2 regions of the Streptomyces sp. NBC_01508 genome follow, and region 2 is predicted to be linked to the other one. Evidence: riboswitches for the same ligand, from Rfam matches in the RefSeq annotation. Region 2 holds a riboswitch; the other holds the start of a gene.
The links. Region 2 has a riboswitch for thiamine pyrophosphate ahead of thiO (glycine oxidase ThiO). Riboswitches for the same ligand answer to the same signal wherever they lie in the genome.

Region 1 (7,440 bases), 4.4 Mb from region 2:
GCCGAGAAGGAGCTCGACGACACCACGGCGAAGTACGTCGCCCAGGTTGACGAGCTGCTCAAGCACAAGGAAGCCGAGCTGCTCGAGGTCTGATGAACGACTCTTCCTGGGGGGCCCCGCCGGCTGCCGGCTACTGGGGACCGCCTGACCAGGGGGCTGCCCCGGCGGGTCCCGCATACGATGAGCTTGACGCACAGCAGACTCGGCCCATGCCCATCGTGCCCGACGTACCCGCGAGCGGCGGGGCCCAGGATGACGACCGGGGGGCTGCTCGGCCGGGCGGCCCTCTGTTCCGTGACGAAACGCCGCAGGAGCCCATGTCCGCCCCTCCGCCACCCCCGCCGAAGAAGCGGGCGGGCCGCGACCTCCGCGCGGCCATAGGGGTCGGTGTGGGGCTCTGCGCGGTGATCGTGGCGTCCCTCTTCATCGTGAAGGCCGTCTTCATCGGCGTCATAGTGGTCGCCGTCGTCGTCGGGCTCTGGGAGCTGACCTCCCGGCTCGACGAGAAGAAGGGCATCAAGGCGCCCCTCGTCCCGCTCGCGGTCGGTGGCGCCGCGATGGTCGTCGCCGGCTACGTACGGGGCGCGGAAGGCGCCTGGGTCGCCACCGCGCTCACGGCGCTCGCCGTGCTCGCGTGGCGCATGACGGAGCCGCCCGAGGGTTATCTCAAGGACGTGACGGCGGGCGTCTTCGCTGCGTTCTACGTGCCCTTCCTGGCGACGTTCGTCGCGATGATGCTCACGGCGGACGACGGCGCGCAGCGTGTGCTCACCTTCCTCGTGCTGACCATCGTCAGCGACACCGGTGCGTACGCGATCGGCTGGCGCTTCGGCAGCCACAAGCTGGCACCGCGCATCAGCCCCGGCAAGACCCGTGAGGGTCTGTTCGGCGCCGTGGGATTCGCCATGGTGGCAGGGGCGCTGTGCATGCAGTTCCTCATCGACGACGGCACCTGGTGGCAGGGACTGCTGCTCGGTCTCGCCGTGGCCACCAGTGCCACGCTCGGCGACCTGGGTGAGTCGATGATCAAGCGGGACCTCGGGATCAAGGACATGGGGACTCTGCTGCCCGGTCACGGCGGCATCATGGACCGCCTCGACTCGCTCCTGCCGACGGCCCCGGTGGTGTGGCTGCTGCTGGTGGTGTTCGTCGGGTCGGGCTGACCCGTATCCGTACCGGTTACTCTGGTAAGGCCCGCCGTCCCGGACGGCGGGCCTTACTGCGCTCCGCGGTCGCGGAGCCCTTCACATGAGGTCTCCTGGCACCGGCAGTGTGCCCATGTCCCTCCCGCAGCCGGCGGGGAACACCGGCCTCGTCGTACCGAGGAGAAAACAGCTCATGGCACCGCCCAATCCCGGAGAACTCACCTTCGTCGCACCCCGCGGCGCCAAGAAGCCGCCGAGGCACCTCGCTGACCTCACACCGGAGGAGCGTCGCGAGGCCGTGGCGGCGCTCGGCGAGAAGGAGTTCCGCGCCAAGCAGTTGTCGCAGCACTACTTCGCGCGGTTCGCCCACGACCCCGCCGAGTGGACGGACATCCCCGCCGCCGCGCGGGACAAGCTCGCCACGGAACTGCTGCCCGACCTGATGTCCGTGGTACGGCACATCTCCTGCGACGACGACACCACCCGTAAGACGCTGTGGCGGCTGCACGACGGCACGCTCGTCGAGTCCGTTCTGATGCGCTACCCGGACCGCGTCACCATGTGCATCTCCTCGCAGGCGGGCTGCGGGATGAACTGCCCGTTCTGTGCCACGGGGCAGGCGGGCCTCGACCGCAACCTGTCCACGGCGGAGATCGTGCACCAGATCGTGGACGGCATGCGCGCGCTGCGCGACGGTGAGGTCCCCGGCGGCCCCGCCCGGCTGTCCAACATCGTCTTCATGGGCATGGGCGAACCGCTCGCCAACTACCGCCGTGTCGTCGGCTCGATCCGTCGGCTGACCGACCCCGAACCGGACGGTCTCGGACTCTCGCAGCGCGGCATCACCGTCTCGACGGTGGGCCTGGTGCCCGCGATGCTGCGATTCGCCGACGAGGGCTTCAAGTGCCGCCTCGCGGTCTCACTGCACGCGCCCGACGACGAACTGCGCGACACCCTCGTTCCGGTCAACACCCGTTGGAAGGTGCGGGAGGTGCTGGACGCCGCCTGGGAGTACGCCGAGAAGTCGGGCCGCCGGATCTCCATCGAGTACGCCATGATCCGCGACATCAACGACCAGGCGTGGCGGGGCGATCTGCTGGGCCGGCTGCTCAAGGGGAAGCGGGTGCACGTCAATTTGATCCCGCTCAACCCGACCCCCGGGTCCAAGTGGACAGCCTCCCGCCCCGAGGACGAGAAGGCGTTCGTCGAGGCGATCGCGTCCCACGGGGTGCCGGTGACGGTGCGCGACACCCGCGGTCAGGAGATCGACGGGGCGTGCGGTCAGCTGGCGGCGACGGAGCGCTGAGCGCCGGGAAGGGCCCCGTCGGGGCCCATGTACGCTGGGTTCGAAAGAATTTCATATTCCGACAGGGGAGCGCCACAGCGCTGAGAGTGCGACAGAGACTCGAAAGAGCCTCACGGTCGCAGACCCTCTGAACCTTGCCCAGGTCATTCTGGGTAGGAAGTTCGGTCATCACTCAAGCTGTTGCGCCCTGCCCTGCTCCGGTCCGCCGGCGCGGGGCAGGGCCGCGTCTTCTCCTGGACATCCCAGGAGGAATTCAGTGCGTACCACGAAGAACTTGGCGGCCGGCGCCGTCGCCGCCGCGATAGGTGTCTCCACCCTCGCCGCGTGCGGTGGCGGGTCCGAGGACGCCACGTCGTCGGACGGCGCGAAGTCCAAGAGCGTGACGCTCGTCGCCCACGACTCGTTCGCCGTCTCGGGCTCCGTGCTGAAGGCGTTCACGGAGCAGACCGGCTACACCGTCAAGGTGCTGAAGAGCGGCGAGGCCGGTGCGGCGCTCAACAAGGAGATCCTCACCAAGGGTTCGCCGCAGGGCGACGTCTTCTTCGGTGTCGACAACACCTTGCTCTCCCGCGCACTCGATAACAGTCTGTTCACGCCGTACGAGGCGAAGGGACTCGACCAGGTCCGCGCCGATGTACGGCTCGACGACGCCAAGCACCGCGTCACCCCCGTCGACACCGGCGACATCTGCGTCAACTACGACAAGAAGTACTTCACCGACAAGAAGCTGGCGCCGCCGGAGTCCTTCGCCGACCTGACGAAGCCCGCCTACAAGGACCTGCTGGTCGTCGAGAACGCCGAGCAGTCCTCACCTGGCCTCGGCTTCCTCCTCGGCACCGTCGCCGCGTACGGGGACGACGGATGGCAGGGCTACTGGAAGAAGCTCAAGGCCAACGGCGTCCAGGTCGTGGACAGTTGGGAGCAGGCATACAACGAGGAGTTCTCCGGCTCTGCTGGCGGCAAGAAGGCCAAGGCGGAGCGCCCGCTCGTCGTCTCCTACGCGTCGAGCCCGCCCGTCGGGGTCCTGTACGCCGACCCGCAGCCCGAGGAGGCCCCGACCGGCGTCGCCGCGGGCACGTGCTTCCGGCAGATCGAGTTCGCCGGCCTGCTTCAGGGGGCGAAGAACGAGGCGGGCGGCAAGGCCCTGCTGGACTTCCTGGTGAGCAAGACCTTCCAGGAGGACATGCCGCTCAACATGTTCGTGAATCCGGTCGTCGACGGCGCGAAGCTGCCCGCGCTCTTCACGGACCACGGCGCCGTGGTCGACAACCCGGAGACCGTGGCGCCGGAGAAGATCGCCAAGAACCGTGACGCGTGGATCCAGTCGTGGTCCTCACTCGTCGTCAAGTAGGCGCGAAAGCCGCCCGGGAAGGCGACAGGGCCACACGTACGGAGGTGAGTGGTCCGGTCGGCGGGCCGGGCCGGGGCCGGGGTGTGGGACGGGCGGTGCGGGCCGTACGGCGCCGTAGGAGCGCCGTACGGCTCCGCCTCATGGCCGTGCCTGTCGCGTTCTTCGCGGTCTTCTTCGCCTACCCCGTCGCCGCGATCGTCGGCCGCGGGCTGAAGGCGGACGGCTCCTGGCACTGGGGCCGTTTCGGGGACGTACTGAGCCGGCCCGACATCGGGCAGGTGCTCTGGTTCACGACGTGGCAGGCCGCGGTCTCCACCGCTCTCACCCTGCTGATCGCGCTCCCCGGTGCCTACGTCTTCGCACGCTTCGAGTTCCCCGGCAAACAACTCCTGCGCGCCGTCGTGACCGTGCCGTTCGTCCTGCCGACCGTCGTCGTCGGCACGGCGTTCCTCGCGCTGCTGGGGCGCGGTGGGTTGCTCGACGAACTGTGGGGGGTGCGGGCGGACACATCTGTGTGGGCGATTCTCCTCGCCCATGTCTTCTTCAACTACGCGGTGGTCGTCCGCACCGTGGGCGGCCTCTGGGCGCAGCTCGACCCGCGTCAGGAGGAGGCCGCGCGGGTGCTCGGCGCCGGGCGGCTGGCGGCGTGGTGGCGAGTGACGCTGCCCGCGCTGGGCCCCGCCGTCGCCGCCGCGGCGCTGATGGTCTTCCTCTTCACCTTCACCTCCTTCGGCATCGTCCAGATCCTGGGTGGTCCGGCCTACTCCACGCTGGAGGTGGAGATCTACCGGCAGACAGCGCAGCTGCTCGACCTGCCCACCGCCGCTGTGCTGACGATGGTGCAGTTCGCCGCCGTCGGCGCGATCCTGGCGCTGCACGCCTGGACCGTACGCAGGCGGGAGACCGTCCTGAAACTGGTCGACCCCGCGCAGACGGCGCGCAGACCGCGCGGGGCCGGGCAGTGGGCGCTGCTCGCCGGCGTGCTCGGCAGCGTCCTGCTCCTGATTCTGCTGCCCCTCGGCGTGCTGGTCGAGCGGTCGCTCGACGGCCCCGCCGGGTACGGATTCGACTACTACCGGGCGCTCCGTTCGGTGGAGGCGAGCGGCGGCACCTTCCTCGTACCGCCGCTGGAAGCGGTCTGGAACTCTCTGCGCTACGCACTGATGGCGACGTTCATCGCCCTGGTCGTCGGCGGCCTGGCGGCTGCCGCGCTCACCCGACGGGCAGGGCGCTTCGTACGGGGCTTCGACGCGCTGCTGATGCTCCCGCTGGGCGTCTCCGCCGTGACCGTCGGCTTCGGGTTCCTGATCACGCTCGACAAGCCGCCGTTGGACCTGCGGGCGTCGTGGATCCTGGTGCCGCTCGCACAGGCGTTGGTGGGGGTCCCCTTCGTCGTACGGATCATGCTCCCGGTACTGCGGGCCGTGGACGGGCGGCTGCGCGAGGCCGCGGCCGTTCTCGGGGCTTCGCCATTGCGTGCGTGGCGGGAGGTCGATCTGCCGATGGTGCGGCGGGCGGTGCTGGTGGCCGCCGGATTCGCCTTCGCCGTCTCGCTCGGTGAGTTCGGCGCCACGGTCTTCATCGCGCGGCCGGACCGGCCGACGCTGCCGGTGGCCGTCGCGCGGCTGCTGGGGCGGCCCGGTGATCTCAACTACGGGCAGGCGATGGCGCTGAGCACCGTGCTGATGGTGGTGTGCGCCGTGTCGCTGCTGGCGCTCGAACGTATCCGTACCGACCGTTCCGGGGAGTTCTGATGACCCTGCTCACTCTTGAGGACGTGACCGTGCGGTTCGGGCGGCGTACGGCGCTCGACGCGGTGGATCTGGAGATCGCCGCGCACGACGTCGTCTGCGTGCTGGGGCCGAGCGGCAGCGGCAAGTCCACCCTGCTGCGCGTCGTCGCCGGCCTTCAGCCGCCGGACGCCGGACGGGTGTTGCTGGAGGGCGGCGACCAGGCGGGGGTGCCCGTGCACCGGCGCGGCGTCGGACTCATGTTCCAGGACCATCAGCTCTTTCCGCAGCGTGACGTCGGCGGCAATGTCGCCTTCGGACTGCGCATGCGGGGCGAGTCGCGCGCTGAACAGCGGCGACGTGTCGCCGAGTTGCTCGACCTCGTCGGCCTGCCGGGCGCCCAGCGCCGCGCCGTCGCCGCGCTGTCCGGCGGTGAGCAACAGCGGGTGGCGCTGGCACGGGCGCTCGCCCCTCGGCCCCGGCTGCTCATGCTCGACGAACCGCTCGGCCAGCTCGACCGGAGCCTGCGCGAGCGTCTGGTCGTGGAACTGCGCGGCGTGTTCGACCAGTTGGGTACGACGGTGCTCGCCGTCACGCACGACCAGGGCGAGGCCTTCGCGCTGGCCGACCGGGTCGTGGTGATGCGCGACGGACGCGTCGCCCAGACCGGCACACCGGTGGAGGTCTGGCAGCGTCCGGCCTCCGCGTTCGTGGCCCGCTTCTTGGGCTTCGACAACGTCGTGGCGGCCACGGTGGAAGGTGACGTCGCCCACACGCCTTGGGGCAAGGTCCCGGTGCCCGCCGGCTCACCCCAGGGCTCGCGCACGCTACTGGTGCGTCCCGCCGGGGTACGCCTCGGTGCGCCCGAAGACGGACTGCGCTGCACCGTCGGGGCGCGCACCTTCCGCGGCAGCCACGTCGCCGTCCGGCTGCGCCCCGCGCACGGGCCGGAGGTCGAGGCGGCGTGCGGCCTTCGAGATGTACCCGACGACGGTGCGACGGTCGGGGTCTCCTTCAGCGCCGAGGACGTGGTGATCCTGGACGACCAGGAGCCGGATTCGGCCGACGTCGCGAAAGACGCGTCCCCGGCAGCCGGCAACGGGGCGCGATGACGAGACGTCACTCGGGGTGTGCGGGGCGGTCAGCGGGCGAGCCGGGCCAGGGCTCCGGGGGCCTCGGCCACCGTGTCGACGAGCGCGATGCGGGACTCCATCGAGCGCTCCCGCGCGAGCGACGTGAGCAGCGGCCAGGCCGGCAGCCGCTCCGTCCAGTGCGCGCGGTCGACGAGGACCATGGGCGTCGGCTCGCCGCGTGACTCGTAGTAGTTCGGCGTCGCGTTGTCGAAGACCTCCTGGACCGTGCCCGCGGCGCCGGGCAGGAAGATGACGCCGGCGTTGCAGCGGGCGAGCAGACCGTCCTCGCGGGTCGCGTTGGCGAAGTACTTCGCGATGTGGCCGGCGAAGGCGTTCGGCGGTTCGTGGCCGTAGAACCACGTGGGGATGCCCACGGAGCCGTCACCGCCGGGCCAGCGGCCCCGTACCTCGAAGGCGGCGCGCGCCCAGTCGGATATCGACGGGCTGAACGACGGCGTCTTGGCGAGGATTTCGAGGGCCTCGTCCAGCATCTCGTCGGGATGAGGGGCGGCGTAGGCGCCGAGGTTGGCGGCCTCCATGGCGCCGGGGCCACCGCCGGTCGCGACGGTCAGCCCCGTACGGGCCAGGTCGCGGCCGAGGCGGGCCGCCCCCGCGTACGCGTCCGTGCCCCGTGCCATGGCGTGGCCGCCCATCACGCCGACGACCCGAGCGCCGACGAGGAGTTCGTCCAGGGCGTCCGAGATCGCGTCGTCGTGGACCGACCGCAGCATCGAGGAGAGTACGTCGCCGTCGGCCTTGGTCCGCTGGAACCACT
Region 2 (7,440 bases):
GGTCGAGCCGGGTGTCGACAGCGCGGTAGACCGTGGCCATGCCGCCGACGGCGATGCGCGCGTCGACGCGGTAGCGGCCGTCGAGCAGCTGCCCGACGAGAGGGTCCTTGAGCGTCGTATCCACCCGTTGAGTCTACGAGCCACCGCCGACACTCCCGCAGCCCCGGGTCAGGCCCGACGCGCCAATGGAGCCGTCTTGTGACAGCACACACACCACACCGCGGCAATCGGCCGTCGCCCCGGAGCGCGGGGGCTCACAACGCGGCGCCTCAGAACGCGGGCCGCTCCGGGTCCAGCACCGCCAGCCCCTCCGTAGGAGACGAGGCGTCCGCGAAGTGCCGGCGCGGAATGCGGCCCGCGCGGAAGGCCAGCCGCCCCGCCTCGACCGCGTGCCGCATCGCCTCGGCCATCAGGACGGGCTCCTGGGCGCGCGTGACCGCCGACGCGAGCATGACGGCCGCACAGCCCAGCTCCATGGCGAGGGCGGCGTCGGACGCCGTGCCGGCCCCCGCGTCCAGGATCACCGGCACGTGTGCGTGAGCGGTGATCAGCTGGAAGTTGTGCGGATTACGGATGCCCAGACCCGATCCGATCGGGGACCCGAGCGGCATGATCGCCGCGCAGCCCACGTCCTCCAGTTTCCTGGCGAGTACGGGATCGTCGTTCGTGTACGGCAGGACCGTGAAGCCGTCGTCCACCAACGTCTCGGCGGCGTCCAGCAGTTCGATCGGGTCGGGCAGCAGCGTCCGTTCGTCGGCCACCACTTCGAGCTTGATCCAGTCGGTGCCCAGCGCCTCGCGCGCCAGGCGGGCGGTGAGGACGGCCTCACCCGCCGTGTGGCAGCCCGCCGTGTTCGGCAGGACCCGGATGCCCAGCCGGCCGAGCACGGACAGGACGGAGCCGTGCACGGTCGGGTCCAGCCGGCGCATCGCGACGGTGGTGAGTTCGGTGCCCGACGCGGTCAGGGACCTTTCCAGTACGTCGAGGCTGGGCGCGCCGCCCGTGCCCATGATGAGCCGGGAGTTGAGGACGGTGCCGCCGATGGTGAGCCGGTCGCCGGACATCGGGTCAGCCTCCTTGGACGGCGGTGAGGACTTCGACGCGGTCGCCGTCGGCCAGGGGGGTCGCGGACCAGCGCCCGCGCGGGACGACGGTCTCGTTGAGCGCGGCGGCGACGCCCGAAGGGGCGGGGGTGAGGGTCGCGACGAGGACGTCGAGGGTGACGGGGACGGCGAGGACGCGGGCCTCCCCGTTCACCGAGACGGTCACGGATTCGGTGCTCATGCGTGCTGCTCCTGACCTACGGAGACGGCGGGGGAGAAGGCCGGCGAGGGGCCGGGCACGAAGGCCGGCGCGAAGCGGCCGGGTGTGAAGGGCCGCGCGTCGTCGGGGAGTTCACCGGTCGTGAGCACGGTGGCCATCACCTGGCCGGTGACGGGCGTCAGGAGCACCCCGTTGCGGTGGTGCCCGGTGGCCAGAAGCAGGCCAGGCAGGGCGGTCGGTCCGAGCAGCGGGGCGTTGTCCGGCGACGTCGGGCGCAGCCCGGCGCGGGTCTCGGTGAGCGGCAGTTCGGTGATGCCGGGGAGCAGTTCATGGGCGTCGCGCAGCAGTTCGTACACCCCGCCCGCCGTCACCGTCGTGTCCCAGCCCAGCTCTTCGCTCGTCGCGCCCACGACCAGCTCGCCGTTCTCGCGCGGCACCAGATAGACGTGGCTGCCGCGGACCTCGGCCCGCAGTGTCCGGGACAGGAACGGGGCGTACGGGCGCGGCACCGTCAGCCGCAGGACCTGGCCCTTGACGGGACGTACCGGCGGCAGGACGTCGTCCGGCACGCCCGCGAGCTGCCCGCTGAGGCTGCCCCCGGCGATGACGACCTGGTCGGCGCCGAGTTCGGTGCCGCCACCGACCGTGACCCCGGCGGCCCGGTCCCGGACCACTCGCAGCCGTTCGGCCCACGCCCGGTGGAAGACCACCCCCGCCCGCTCGCAGGCCGTCAGCAGGGCGGCTGCGAGCCTGCGCGGGTCGATCTGGTGGTCACCGTCGACCCGCAGCCCGCCGCGTACGCCCGGAGCGAGCATCGGCTCCAGCCGCCGGCACTCGCGGCCGGTGAGCCATTCGGACTCCAGCCCCGACCTTCTCTGGAGGGCGTGGAGTTCACGCAGCCGGGCCCGGTCGTCGGTGTCGAGGGCGACGGCGAGGGTGCCGCAGGCGCGGTAGCCGGTGTCCTGGCCGGTGGCCGACTCCAGTTCGGCGACGAAGTCGGGGTAGAGCCGCGCGGAGGCGATGTTCAGCCCCAGCAGGGTCTGTTCGCCGTGGTCGAGTTCGCTGACGGCGGCGAGCATCCCGGCGGCGACCCGGGCGGCCCCGCCGCCCGGCTCGGGATCGACGACGGTGACGCCGAGCCCGCGCTGCGCCGCGCGCCAGGCGGTGACGAGGCCGATGATCCCGCCCCCGACGACCAGGACATCGGTATGAGATGACCGCATGGGCGTCCCGCTCCTCCCTTCGCCGGCATGACCCGGATCAGGTTCGTACGGTCGGAGGCCGCGTCAGCCTCCCTCTCAGCCCGGTGCGTACGGGCTCCCGCGAGGTGTGAAGTCTCTTGATTCCTACTGCCGATCGGTGGTTCCGGGGCCAGGGTAACCCCCGGTCCACGCACCCGGTAAGGGAGTCGTGGTCCCGGCCGGTTCCTTAAGGTGATCGGGTGAGTGAGCAGCGGAAGCAGACGGACGAGCGGCGCGTGGTGGTCGTCGGCGCGGGCATGGCGGGTGTGCAGACCGCCGTGGCACTGCGCGAATTGGGGTACGACGGCGCCGTCACCCTCATCGGCGCCGAACGGCACCAGCCCTACGACCGGCCCCCACTCTCGAAGGCCGTCCTCCTGGGGACGGCGGAGAGCTCGGCCTTCGACGTCGACTTCGACGCCCTCTCCGTGGAACTGCGGCTGGGTCTCGAAGTGACCGGCGTGCGCCCGGAGGACCGTGAGGTGGACACAGAGGCGGGCCCGGTTGCGTACGACGTCCTGGTCGTCGCCACCGGCGCCGAACCGGTCACCCTGCCGGGCGCGGCGGGCGTCCCCGGTGTCCATCTGCTGCGCACCCTGGACGACGCCGCGCGGCTGCGCCCCGTCCTGGACCGCAAGCACCACATCGTGGTGGTGGGAGCGGGCTGGATCGGCGCCGAGTTCACCACCGCCGCCAGGGAGGCCGACTGCGCGGTCACCGTCGTCGAGGCCGCGGACCGCCCGCTCGCCGGCGCCCTGCCGGCCGAGGTCGCCACTCCGATGGCGCACTGGTACGCCGAGAGCGGCGCGGAACTCCTCACCGATGCGCGCGTGGCGACCGTCGAGCCCGGCAGGGTGGTCCTCACCGACGGCCGCGAGCTGGCGGCGGACGCGGTGGTCGTGGGCATCGGCGCCCGACCCGCCACGGCCTGGCTGGCGGGCTCCGGCATCGCGACCGGCGCCGAGGGCGCCGTCACGGCCGACGACCGGCTGCGTACCTCGTCGCCCGGCGTGTACGCGGTCGGTGACTGCGCCTCGTTCCCCTCGGCCCGCTACGGCGAGCGGCTGCTGGTGCACCACTGGGACAACGCGCTCCAGGGGCCGCGCACGGTCGCCGCCGACATCGTGGGGGAGTCGCACGAGCCGTACGACCCCGTCCCGTACTTCTGGTCCGAGCAGTTCGGCCGCTTCGTGCAGTACGCGGGCCACCACGCGCGGGCCGACACCCTCCTGTGGCGCGGCGACCCGGCGAGCGCCGCCTGGTCGGTCCTCTGGCTGCGCGAGGGGGTGCTGGTGGCGCTGCTGGCCGTCGGCCGACCGCGTGACCTGGCGCAGGGCCGCAAGCTCGTCGCGGCGGGCGCGCGGATCGACACGGAGCGGGCCGCCGACCCCGCCGTACCGCTCAAGATGACGGCTCTCTGACGGCTCTCTGACGGCTCTCTGACGGCTCTCCGTCGGCTCGCCGACCGCGACTCCGACCGGCTCCCCGACCGCGACTCCGACCGGCTCCCCGGCGGCGCCCCGCCCCGTCGCCCACGGCCTCGTGCGCCGCTCGCCGATCCGCCGGACAGGCTCTCGGTGCCCGGCTCGGCTTCCGACTGTCAGTCCGGGATGGCAGGCTTGTCCTGTGACTGAGATTGACGCAAAGATCGATGCTCTCGTCCCTGCCTGGCTCCACCTGCCCGATATCGCCGAAATGCTCGATATCGAGGTGACGCGTGTACGCCAGCTCGTGAAGGAAGGCACGCTGATCGCCGTGCGCCGCGGTGAGAACCGCGCGCTCCAGGTGCCGGCTGCCTTCATCGACGGCAACAAGGTGGTCAAGGGCCTCGCGGGGACCTTGACGCTCCTCAGGGACGACAGCTTCACCGACGAAGAGATGCTTGAGTGGCTCTTCACTCCCGACCCGTCCCTGCCGGGCACGCCCGCGCAGGCCCTCAGCGAGAATCGCGGTACGGAGGTGAAGCGCCGCGCGCAGGCGCTCGCCGTCTGACGGCACCACCACCGGCCGTGCGCGGACCGGGCCGCCCCGGCCCGCGTACGGTCGTCCCACGACACTGATCCGACGGGGGAGACCCGCATGCCCGCAGCGCCCGGTGCGCCCAGCGCACTCGATCTGCTGTCCGACGCCCGGCTCTATCTCTGTACGGACGCGCGGAAGCGGCAGGGGGACCTCCCCGACTTCCTGGACGCCGTCCTCACCTCCGGTGTGGACATCGTGCAGCTGCGTGACAAGGGCATGGAGGCGGCCGAGGAGCTGGACCACCTCCAGGTCTTCGCCGACGCCTGCCGGCGCCACGGCAAGCTGCTCGCCGTGAACGACCGGGCCGACGTGGCGCACGCCATCGGTTCCGACGTGCTGCACCTGGGCCAGGGGGACCTGCCCGTCTCGGCCGCCCGCGCCATCCTCGGTACGGAGCCGCTGATCGGCCGCTCCACCCATGGCGAGGCCGAGGTGATGGCGGCGGCGGGCGAGCCCGGCGTGGACTACTTCTGCGCCGGACCCTGCTGGCCCACCCCCACCAAGCCCGGCCGGCCCGCCCCCGGCCTCGGCCTCGTGCGGTACGCCGCGTCGCTGGCCACCCGGCGCCCGTGGTTCGCGATCGGCGGGATCGACGCGGGCAATCTCGAAGAGGTGCTGGACGCCGGGGCCCGCCGGGTCGTGGTCGTACGGGCCCTCACGGAGGCGGACGATCCGGCCGCGGCCGCCGCCGGCATCGCGAAGCGCGTCCGGGACCGGGTCGCGTGACCCGCGCCGCCTGAACCCGCGCCCACGTTCGCATCCGCCCCGCGCCCACCCGCACCCCCCGGTGCCCGAGCACCGTCCGAGGGGTGGACAGGGATGGTGCGAAATGGACAAATTACCCTGCTCTGGTTGGGTGATCGCCACACCCTCGATAACCTTCCGGTATGGCCCTTGGCACAGCTTCGACCAGGACGGATCACGCTCGTACGGTGCGTGACCTGCTTGCGACCGGGAAATTGTCGTACTCGTTCGAATTCTGGGCGCCCAAGACGGAGAAGGGCGAGCGGAACCTCTGGAACGCGCTGCGCAGGGTCGAGGCCGTCGCTCCGAACTTCGTCTCGGTGACCTACGGCGCGGGCGGCTCCACCCGCGCGGGCACGGTCAAGGCGACCGAGCGCATCGCCGCCGACACCACGCTCACCCCGGTCGCCCACCTCACCGCCGTGAACCACTCGGTCGCCGAGCTGCGCAACATGATCGGCCAGTACGCGGACGCCGGGATCAGGAACATCCTCGCCGTGCGCGGAGACCCGCCCGGCGACCCGATGGGCGAGTGGGTCAAGCACCCCGAGGGCGTGGGGTACGCGGCCGATCTCGTCCGCCTGATCAAGGAGTCCGGCGACTTCTGCGTGGGCGTCGCGGCCTTCCCCGAGATGCATCCGCGCTCGCCCGACTGGGAGAGCGACATCCGCCACTTCGTGGCCAAGTGCCGTGCGGGCGCCGACTACGCGATCACCCAGATGTTCTTCGATCCCGAGGACTATCTGCGGCTGCGGGACAAGGTGACGGCCGCCGGCTGCGACACCCCGATCATCCCGGAGATCATGCCGGTCACCAACGTCCGGCAGATCGAGCGCTTCTCGCAGCTCAGCAACGCGTCGCTGCCCCCGGCGCTGAAAGAACGGATCCTCTCCGCCAAGGACGATCCCGCCGCTGTACGCTCCATCGGTATCGAGTACGCGACGGAGTTCTGCGCGACGTTGCGCGCGGAGGGTGTCCCCGGACTCCACTTCATTACACTCAACAACTCCACGGCGACGCTTGAAATTTACGAGAATCTCGGACTGCACGAGCAGTCGTGACCGGTCGTACCGGCCCCGCCCCGGGGCGGTGACCGCAGGAGAGGGGCGGGCATGGGCTGGACGGTCCTCTACATCGCGTTCGGCATCGTCGCGCTGTGGCTGCTGGGCGAAGTACTGCTCCAGTACAAGGCGCGGCTCCGTTGGCGACTGCTCGCCTTCACGGGATTCGTCGTCGTGGTGCTGGGCGTTCTGCTCGCCTCCGTACCGGTCATCGCGGTCGGCGCGATCGCGTTCGCGGTCGGCCAGACCTATGTGACGCTGTCGTTCCGGCGCGGCTTCTCCACCGGCTGGGCGATCGGCGGCAGCCCCGGCGCCAGCCGCCGCCGCAGGGCCGGCGGCGGTGAGGCCGGGACACGCGAACCGAGCCTGGAAGTCTCGGACTTGGAGTACCAGCCCGTCGCCGCCGGCCCAATGGCTCCCGTCCCGGACGAGCCGCCGCACGCCGCGTCCGTCTACGAGCCGGAGCCGATGCCCGACGAGACCGGGCAGTACGGCGTGTACAGCGACGCCGCCTACCAGGCGACCCAGTACGGCAATTACGACCCGCACGCCGGTTACGACACCCCCACCGGCCGGGACACCCACGCGGGCCACGACGCCTATGCCGGTCAGGGCCAGGACGCCTACGGCACGACGGACGGCTACGGAGCCGGGGACCCGTACGCGAGCCAGGGCCAGGACGTGTACGGCGGTCAGCAGGACGCGTACACGGGGCAGAGCGGCCAGTACGACTACGGCACCGGGCAGCAGCAGTACGCCGCCTACACCGACCCGTACAGCGGCGCGACCACGGGCGGTGATTCCCAGGGCGCGTACGACAGTTACGGCGGCCGACAGCAGGGCGCGGACCCCTACGGCGACCCGAGCGACCCGAGCGACCCGAGCGGGCAGGGCGGCCGGGCCGGGCACCCCGAGTACGGCGCGGAGACGCCGCCCGGCGGGGTGTGGGTCCCGCAGCAGCGCGAGGGCGAGAACATCCCCCCGATGCCGCGGCAGGCGCCTCAGCAGTACGGCTACGACCCCGACTACGACGAGCAGCGGTACCGCTACTGACGGGCGGCGCTCAACTCCCACCACCTGTTCGCGAGTTCACACGGCTGACAGCGCTC

Region 1: linked by a shared signal. The riboswitch ahead of OG700_RS09200 (thiamine ABC transporter substrate binding subunit) and the one ahead of thiO (glycine oxidase ThiO) in region 2 are both predicted to bind thiamine pyrophosphate.

Annotation. Positions count from the first base shown of each region.
Region 1 covers NZ_CP109419.1:2,051,686-2,059,125, reverse strand. Annotated here, with positions in the region: gene frr (ribosome recycling factor) at 1-93, shown strand, start outside; gene OG700_RS09210 (phosphatidate cytidylyltransferase) at 93-1,163, shown strand; gene rlmN (23S rRNA (adenine(2503)-C(2))-methyltransferase RlmN) at 1,339-2,451, shown strand; TPP riboswitch at 2,505-2,628, shown strand; gene OG700_RS09200 (thiamine ABC transporter substrate binding subunit) at 2,708-3,802, shown strand; gene OG700_RS09195 (ABC transporter permease) at 3,943-5,556, shown strand; gene OG700_RS09190 (ABC transporter ATP-binding protein) at 5,556-6,644, shown strand; gene OG700_RS09185 (LOG family protein) at 6,674-7,440, opposite strand, start outside.
Region 2 covers NZ_CP109419.1:6,483,388-6,490,827, forward strand. Annotated here, with positions in the region: gene OG700_RS29995 (PASTA domain-containing protein) at 1-124, opposite strand, end outside; gene OG700_RS30000 (thiazole synthase) at 270-1,064, opposite strand; gene thiS (sulfur carrier protein ThiS) at 1,069-1,284, opposite strand; gene thiO (glycine oxidase ThiO) at 1,281-2,486, opposite strand; TPP riboswitch at 2,484-2,597, opposite strand; gene OG700_RS30015 (NAD(P)/FAD-dependent oxidoreductase) at 2,762-3,925, shown strand; gene OG700_RS30020 (Rv2175c family DNA-binding protein) at 4,131-4,496, shown strand; gene thiE (thiamine phosphate synthase) at 4,584-5,252, shown strand; gene metF (methylenetetrahydrofolate reductase [NAD(P)H]) at 5,414-6,331, shown strand; gene OG700_RS30035 (hypothetical protein) at 6,383-7,384, shown strand.